One region of the Vagococcus hydrophili genome, then DNA from elsewhere that is predicted to be linked to it. Evidence: predicted binding sites of a transcription regulator. Region 1 holds the regulator's gene; the other holds the start of a gene.
What was found. The regulator HrcA, encoded in region 1, represses chaperone genes, less so after heat shock. The targets are predictions, from matches to a motif close to TTAGCACTCNNNNNNNNNGAGTGCTAA.
Positions count from the first base shown of each region.

Region 2: a site for HrcA is predicted at 1,729-1,755, ahead of groES (co-chaperone GroES). Genes of this name have one in related genera too.

Region 1 is NZ_CP049887.1:2,824,936-2,829,380, forward strand. It holds gene dnaK (molecular chaperone DnaK) at 1-747, opposite strand, end outside; gene grpE (nucleotide exchange factor GrpE) at 776-1,291, opposite strand; gene hrcA (heat-inducible transcriptional repressor HrcA) at 1,306-2,352, opposite strand; gene G7082_RS13880 (YfcC family protein) at 2,631-4,157, shown strand.
Region 2 is NZ_CP049887.1:678,399-682,843, reverse strand. It holds gene groL (chaperonin GroEL) at 1-1,375, opposite strand, end outside; gene groES (co-chaperone GroES) at 1,405-1,689, opposite strand; gene G7082_RS03280 (CPBP family intramembrane glutamic endopeptidase) at 1,860-2,498, shown strand; gene G7082_RS03275 (redox-sensing transcriptional repressor Rex) at 2,584-3,228, opposite strand; gene G7082_RS03270 (ABC-F family ATP-binding cassette domain-containing protein) at 3,416-4,445, shown strand, end outside.

The DNA of each region.
Region 1 (4,445 bases):
ACTTGTTACACCTGATAAATCTTTTTTAGCTTTTTCAGCAGCATCTTTCAAACGTTGAACAGCCATTTTATCTTTAGATAAATCAATGCCGTTTTCTTTTTTGAATTCTTCTACTAAATGAGCGATGATTTTTTCGTCAAAGTCATCCCCACCTAAGTTGTTATCTCCTGCAGTTGATAATACGTCGAATACGCCGTCACCTAATTCAAGGATAGAAACGTCAAATGTACCACCACCAAGGTCAAATACTAAAACTTTTTCTTCTTTATCTGTTTTATCTAAACCGTAAGCTAAAGCTGCTGCAGTAGGTTCGTTAACAATACGTTCTACTTCTAAACCAGCGATTTTACCAGCGTCTTTTGTTGCTTGACGTTGCGCGTCATTAAAGTATGCAGGTACAGTGATAACTGCTTTATCAACTTTTTCGCCTAAGTAATCTTCAGCGAAACCTTTTAGGTATTGTAAAATCATTGCTGAGATTTCTTGTGGTGTATAAGTTTTTCCTTCTACTTCTTCTTTAAAGCCAACTTCACCGATATGGCGTTTGATAGATGCGATTGTATTTGGGTTAGTTACTGCTTGACGTTTAGCAACTTCACCGACTTGGATTTCTCCATTTTTAAATGATACAACTGAAGGAGTTGTTCTGTTTCCTTCTGGGTTTGCGATAATTTTTGCTTCTCCGCCTTCTAATACTGATACTGCAGAGTTTGTTGTTCCTAAATCAATTCCGATAATTTTACTCATATTAAAAATCTCCCTTAATTTTTATTTTTTATTGTGCAACAATAACCATTGTCGGTCTTAAGACACGGTCATGTAAAATATAACCTTTTTGCAATACTTGGATTATTTCATCTGCAGCTTGACCTTCAGATGCTGGTAATGTTTGTACCGCTTGATGTTTATTAGGATCAAACGTTTCACCTAATGCTTGAATTTCTTCAACATTGGCTTCTTTTAACGCGTGAATCATTCCTTCTCTTACCATCTCAATCCCTTTTTTCATGCCTTCGTCTTGTGTTTCAATTTCAAGAGCACGATCCAGGTTATCTAATGAATTAAGTAATCCTGTTGCTAAGTTTTGTGCACGATACTTGGCAGCATCCTCACGTTCTTTGTTATTACGATTACGCATGTTAACAATCTCAGCTTGGGCACGTAGGAACTTGTCCTCCATGTCACTTAATTCTTGTTTTAACGTTTCTTCAACTGAAATTTCTTCTGTTACTTCAGTAGATGCTTCTTCGTTTTCAAGTTCTTCAATTTCTTCTTTCTTCAAATCATCCATCTCCTTTCAAATGCTTAATTCCTAATTGAATTATCTAAGCCTCGGTAATACGAATCCAAGTGACCTGATAACTCATCTGTAAAGACATTAACTAAGCCTAATAGTTTTGAATAGGACATACTGGTTGGTCCTAACAGAGCAATCACGCCTTTACCATGTTGCGGCACTTCATAAGAAGCAGTGATTAAACTCATATTTAAAAGTAATTCATTGGGAATCTCGTTACCAATACGAATATCAATCCCTGTTGTATCAGGCAATAATAGTTCGGTTAACTGATCCGAATCACTAATTAACGAATAAATGGATTTAAATTCTGAGATATCATTTAACATCCCTGAATCAAGTAAATTCATACCACCACTAATGTAAACTTGATCATCAAAAGCTTGATTAAAAACTTCTTCGAACAAGTACAAGACGTGTGATGAATTGGAGAAATACCTTTGTAAAACTAAAGGAATTTCTGTTCTTAACTTGTGGTACACCGTTAGTAAACTCTCGCCTACTAAACGATCATTAATGATGCGCGTCATTTTCTCAATATCCTCAGAACTAATTGTTTCAGGAATTGAAAAAACTTGGCTCTCTACATAACCTTGGTCCGTCACGATAATCGCAATCAATTGATTCCGATTAAGAGGGACAATCCTAAAACCTGTTAATCTGCGTTCTTTAACTTCTGGACCTAAGGAAAATGCTGTATAGCTAGTTAAGTCAGATAAAATATTAGCAGATTGTTCGATAATCTCATTCGTCGCATTGTATCTTCTATCTAGCAATTGACGAATCTTAACAATCTCATTTTGGGATATTTCAGCAGGTTGCATTAAATGATCCACATAATAACGATACCCTTTTATAGAAGGAACTCGTCCTGAAGATGAATGTGTTTTTTGAATAAGCTCTAGTTCTTCTAACTTCACTAAATCATTTCTGATCGTCGCAGAACTTGCTTTAATCCCTTCATTCATTAACGTTTTAGAGCCTACTGGAATACCAGTCTCTGTATAAATTTTTACCAGTAAATGTAAAATAGCGAGTTGTCTATCACTTAACATTATCATCACCTTCTTTTTACATTAGCACTCTTATTTACTAAGTGCTAACTACATTTACTAATATATCAAGTTATAATTTTATTGTCAACAATAATCCATCATTTTTTTAGCACTCTTATCTTTCGAGTGCTAATTTTTATGATTATGAGAATTAAGACAGAACTTCTATTTATAAGTTAAGCCTTTTCACATGTGATTTTAAACGGATTTTCCAAATCAACTCATACTCCATAAAAATTAGATATAATTATTAAATAAATATTAAGGAGGCAGTTTCAATGGCAAAAGAAAAGAAAAAGTTTAGTTTTCCAAGTGCTTACACGGTTATTTTGTTGGTATTATTATTAGTGATGATTTTAACTTATTTCATCCCCGCTGGTAAGTACGCTACCTTAAGTTACGACATGGACAAAAAAGAATTTGTTCTAACTGAACCCAAAGGCGAAACAAGTGTTGAACCCGGCAACCAAGCTACTCTTGATAAATACGGTATCAACACAAATCTCGATAAGTTTAAAGACGGTTCAGTCTATAAACCTGTCGCAATTCCTAACTCCTATGAAGAATTAGAACGTGAAAATCATGGTTTCTTCGGGGCAGTTAAAGAATTTCTAAACGCACCGATTCAAGGACTAGAAGAAAGTATTAGTGTTATCACCTTTGTTCTTATTCTTGGGGGGATCATTGGTATCATTAATAAAACCGGGGCATTTGCTGCGGGAATGAATTCTCTGTCCAAAAAATTAAATGGCCGTGAAAAGTGGTTAATCATTTTAACAATGACATTAATTTCAATTGGAGGAACAACTTTTGGTTTAGCTGAAGAAACCATTGCCTTTTATCCAATTTTAGTACCGATTTTTATTGCAGCAGGATATGACGCTCTCGTTGCCATCGCTACTATTTACTTAGGAAGTTGTATTGGAACACTTGGTTCAACGGTCAATCCATTTTCAATCGTTATTGCTAGTAATACAGCAGGGGTTACGTTTACCGATGGAATGGGCTTACGTCTTGCAATGTTAATCATCGGAACTCTAATGTGTATTGCCTATACTGTTCGTTACGCTGAGAGAGTACGTAAAAATCCTGAAACATCCCTTATTTATGATCAAAAAGAAATGTTAGAGAAAAAATTCTTACACAGTGACACGGATGCAGAAATACCTGTTTTTGATTTAAGAAAAAAATTAATGTTAATTATTTTTGCTTTAGGTTTTGTTGTCATGGTTTACGGGGTAAAAGAATTAAACTGGATGTTCGTTGAAATTTCTTCATTATTCCTATTAATCACCTTTATCCTAGCGTTAATTTCTGGCTTGAATGAAAAAACTTTCGTTGGTGAATTTGTTACTGGCGCTAGTGAATTACTAAGCGTTGCTTTAGTTATTGCCTTAGCTCGTGGAGTAACTATTATCATGGAAAATGCCATGATTAGTGACACATTGATGTATCAATTAAGTAATGGCGTTTCGAGTATGAAAGGGCCAGTCTTTACAACCGTTTTATACTTTGTTTACATCTTACTAGGCTTCTTTATTCCATCATCTTCTGGACTTGCGGTATTGTCTATGCCAATTATGGCACCATTAGCAGATGTCGTTAATGTAGACCGTGCTCTTGTAATTGATGCCTATAACTGGGGACAAGGAATCATTTCATTTATCGCCCCAACCGGATTAGTCCTAGCATCACTTGCTATGGTTGAAATCACCTTTGATAAATGGGTAAAATTCGTCATGAAACTAATGATCGCTATTGCTATTGTTTCTATTATATTATTGGCGATAGGTGTTTATTTATAAGCGTGATGAAAAAGGCGTTTTGCTCCAAGCAGTTGGAAGAAATTAAAAACAATTCGTGCTCTTTGAATTGATTTTAGTTTCTGAAACTGCCGTAGGAGCTGCCTTTTGAATCCGGACTACATAGAGTGAATAAAAAATCGTTTTGCTCCGAGTAACTGGAAGGAATGACTAATAATCCGCGCTTTTTGGATTATTAGTCATTCCTGAAGTTACCGAAGGAGCAGATTTTTTATTCCGGACTACACAGCGTGATGAAAAAGGCGTTTTGCTCCAAGTATTAACAAAGAA
Region 2 (4,445 bases), 900 kb from region 1:
CTTCTAATCCAGCGTTTTCAGCGATTTGACGAACTGGTTCTTCTAAAGCACGTAAAACAATTTTCACACCAGTAGCTTCGTCCCCAGTAACATCGATTTCAGCTAATTTAGGTAAAACATTAACGAATGCTGTACCACCACCAGAAACGATACCTTCTTCAACGGCTGCACGAGTAGCGTTTAAAGCATCTTCAATGCGTAGTTTTAATTCTTTTAATTCTGTTTCTGTTGCAGCACCAACTTTAACCACGGCAACTCCGCCAGCTAATTTAGCTAAACGTTCCTGTAGTTTTTCACGGTCAAAATCAGAAGTTGTTTCAGCGATTTGAGAACGGATTAACGCTACTCGGTTGCTGATGACTTCTTTGTTTCCGCCACCTTCAACGATAACAGTGCTATCTTTATCGATAACCACTTTACTTGCTGTACCTAAAGCTTCGATTGTTGTTTCTTTCAAGTCTAAGCCTAATTCGTCAGTAATTACTGTTGCGCCAGTAAGTGTTGCGATATCTTCAAGCATTTCTTTACGGCGATCACCAAACCCAGGAGCTTTAACAGCCGCTACGTTAAATGTTCCACGGATTTTATTTAATACAAGTGTTGGTAAAGCTTCCCCATCAACGTCATCAGCAATAATTAATAACGGTTTGTTTTGTTGTAAAATTTGTTCAAGTAAAGGCAAGATATCTTGAATACTTGAGATTTTTTTATCTGTAATTAAAAGGTATGGATTTTCTAAGACAGCTTCCATTTTATCGTTATCAGTTACCATGTATTGTGATAAGTAACCACGATCAAATTGCATTCCTTCAACCACGTCTAATTCTGTTTCGATTCCTTTTGATTCTTCAATCGTAATAACGCCGTCGTTACCAACTTTTGCCATTGCTTGAGAAATTAAGTCACCGATTGTGTCACTTCCTGAAGAGACTGCCGCAACTTGTGCGATAGCTTCTTTTGAATCAACTTGTTTAGAAATGGCGTGTAATTCTTCAACAGCCTTTTTAGTTGCAAGTTCAATCCCGCGACGAATCCCAATTGGGTTAGCGCCAGCAGTCACGTTTTTAAGTCCTTCACGAACGATAGCTTGAGTTAAGACAGTGGCAGTTGTTGTACCGTCACCTGCGATGTCGTTTGTTTTAGAAGCAACTTCGGCTACTAATTGAGCACCCATGTTTTCAAAACGGTCTTCTAATTCAACTTCCTTAGCGATTGTAACGCCGTCATTTGTAATTAATGGAGAACCAAATGATTTGTCTAAAACAACGTTACGTCCTTTAGGTCCTAATGTTACTTTAACAATATCAGCTAATGTATCAACACCACGCATCATTGAACTACGTGCGTCTTCTGAAAATTTAATATCTTTTGCCATGATTAATCATTCACCTCATAAATTATTTTTTATTCTACGATTGCGATAATATCTTTTTCATGAAGGATTAGGTATTCTTTTCCATCATGTTTTACTTCTTGACCAGTATATTTTTCAAATAAAACAGTTTGGTTAACTGCTACTGTTACGGGTAATGTTGTTCCGTTGTCTAAAGTACGTCCTTGTCCAACAGCTACAATCACACCTGATTGTGATTTTTCTTTTGATGCAGATGTTAAAACAATGCCACCTACAGATTTTTCTTCTTCTTCTTTAACTTCGATAATGACGCGATCGCCTAATGGTTTTAACAATTGATATCCCTCCGAATATAAAAGATAATTTTTACTTCTTTAGCACTCGTCAATACGGAGTGCTAAACTACTCTTACATCATACCTATAAAAAAATATTTTTGCAAGAATTTTGATGAGTTGTGGCTTTTTTCTATGGTATGATGAAGAAAAATATCTGGAGATGGTTTTATGAATATTAATAAAAATACGCTATTAAGTGTTTTTATTTTTTTAGGCGTTTTAAATAGTCCACTTTTATTTTCTGCTTTAACTGTACCAAAAGGTATGCTGACTAACTTAACCGCTGTGATGTATCTATTGGGGGCAGTTGTGCTAACCATAATAAATATGAAGACTAAAAAAGAAAGCACGATGTCAGAAAGAAACATGCCGCTTTCTAAAATTATCTTGATCGGCTTACTTGGAATTATCATGAGTTGGTTTTTACAAATTATTATAGGAATGTTTGAGATGATTGTCTTAAAACAAACGACAGGATCACAAAATACGCAAGATATAGCTAACATGGTACGAGCTTCGCCATTTTTTATTTTGGCAGTGACAATAGCAGGACCGATTATGGAAGAATTTATCTTTCGCTTTAGTTTGATTAATTTTTTGAATCAAAAGTTGAATGTGTGGTGGAGTGCTATTATCAGTTCGGCAATCTTTTCTGTGATGCACGGAGATGGTCATTTTTTACTGTATGGCGGTTTAGGCTTTTTCTTCTTTCTACTATATAAAAAAACAGGTTCAATTTTAACGACGATAATAGCCCATGCTGGAATGAATACGCTGGTGATTTTATTGCAATTGACGATGAATTAAAAAATGTATTTAGAAGTATTGCCTTTTGAATAATAAAAAAAGCATTCATTTATCCTAAAATTTAGGATAAATGAATGTTTTTTATTTAATCTTCTTTGTTTTCTTTGTAGTGTGATAAGAAGTAAATTAATGTTTGCATTTCGTTTGTTAAGTCCACATTTTGAACTTGAACGTGATCAGGAACATTAAGACGAACAGGTGTAAAGTTCATAATCCCTTTAACGCCAGCTTCAACTAAACGATCTGCGTTTTCTTGAGCAGAGTGTGTTGGAACAGTTAAAATAGCAACTTCAATGTGTTGTTCTTTCACTTGTTGAACTAACTCGCTAGAAGAATAAACAGGCACACCGTCCAAAATGCGACCAACGATATCTTCGTCGATTTCAAAAGCAGCACTAATACGGATGCTGTCGCTTTGGTGGAAACGGTAGTTAATTAGAGCGTGACCTAAATTACCCACACCAACTAAAGCAACGTTCGTTAATTTATCTTCGTTTAATGTTTTAGCAAAAAAGTTCATTAAACTTTCTACATCGTAACCATAGCCACGTTTTCCTAATTCTCCAAAGTATGAAAAATCACGACGGATAGTAGCGCTATCCACTTTCACAGCTTCACTTAATTCAGTAGATGAAACTTTGTTCTTTCCTGAATCAAATAAAAATTTTAAATATCGATAGTATAAAGGCAAGCGTTTTGCTGTTGCCTTTGGAATGACAGCTTCTTTCATATTTTTTCCCTCACTTATTATAATAAACATTAAGCATTGTTATAATCTTCACGTTAATAGAATACAGTCTCCATTAATTAAATGCAATTTTTACGCTTGGAAAAGATGACAATAATCACAATTGAATGAGCATCTAGCGTAAATTATATGATAAACTAAGCAAAGAATACTAAAGGTGGAGAATGAGATGATTTTATTACAAGCAAATCAGGTAGCGCGTCTTTTTGGTGACGAGGTGCTATTTCAAAATATACAATTAGAAGTTCAAGATAGAAGTCGAATTGCTTTAGTCGGTCGTAATGGGGCAGGTAAATCAACATTATTAAAAATATTAGCTGGCATTGAGGAAGCTGATCAAGGATCAATTTCTAAAACGAAAGACTTAACAATCGGATATTTAGATCAACATACTGGTCTTGAATCAACCAAAACAATTTGGGAAGAGATGTTAACTGTTTTTGAACCGATTCAAAAAATGGAACGTCGTTTAAGAGCCCTTGAAGCTCAAATATCAGATATCACTGTACAAGAAAATGCGAAACAATATGAGCAAGTTTTAAATGAATACGATCGTCTTCAGCATGAATTTAATGATTTAAATGGCTACGGTTATGAATCGGAAATTAAATCTGTGCTCCATGGTTTTAGATTTGATGAAAGTTATTTAGATCACTTGATTAGTAACTTATCTGGTGGGCAAAAAACACGTCTAGCTTTGGCTAAGTTATTACTGGAAAAACCTTCATTATTGATTTTAGATGAGCCGACCAACCACTTGGACATTGAAACATTGGGTTGGTTAGAAAATTATCTTCAAAATTATCGAGGGGCTTTATTAATGGTTTCTCATGACCGTTATTTCCTAGATAAAATCGTTCAAGAAGTGTATGAAATTAGCCGCATGAAAATGAGTCATTATAAAGGAAATTATAGCCGTTATTTGGATCAAAAGGCAGAACGTTTAGAGCGAGAATGGAAAGAATTTGAAAAACAACAAGTGGAGATTTCAAAATTAGAAGATTTTGTAGCGCGAAATTTAGTCCGAGCATCGACAACAAAACGAGCTCAAAGTCGAAGAAAACAGTTAGAGAAAATGGACCGAATGGATAAACCACAAGGGGATGAAAAATCAGCAAAATTCTTGTTTGGTATTGAAAGACAATCAGGTCGTGAAGTATTGGATGTCGCACAAGCGGCGATTGGTTACGAAGAAACTA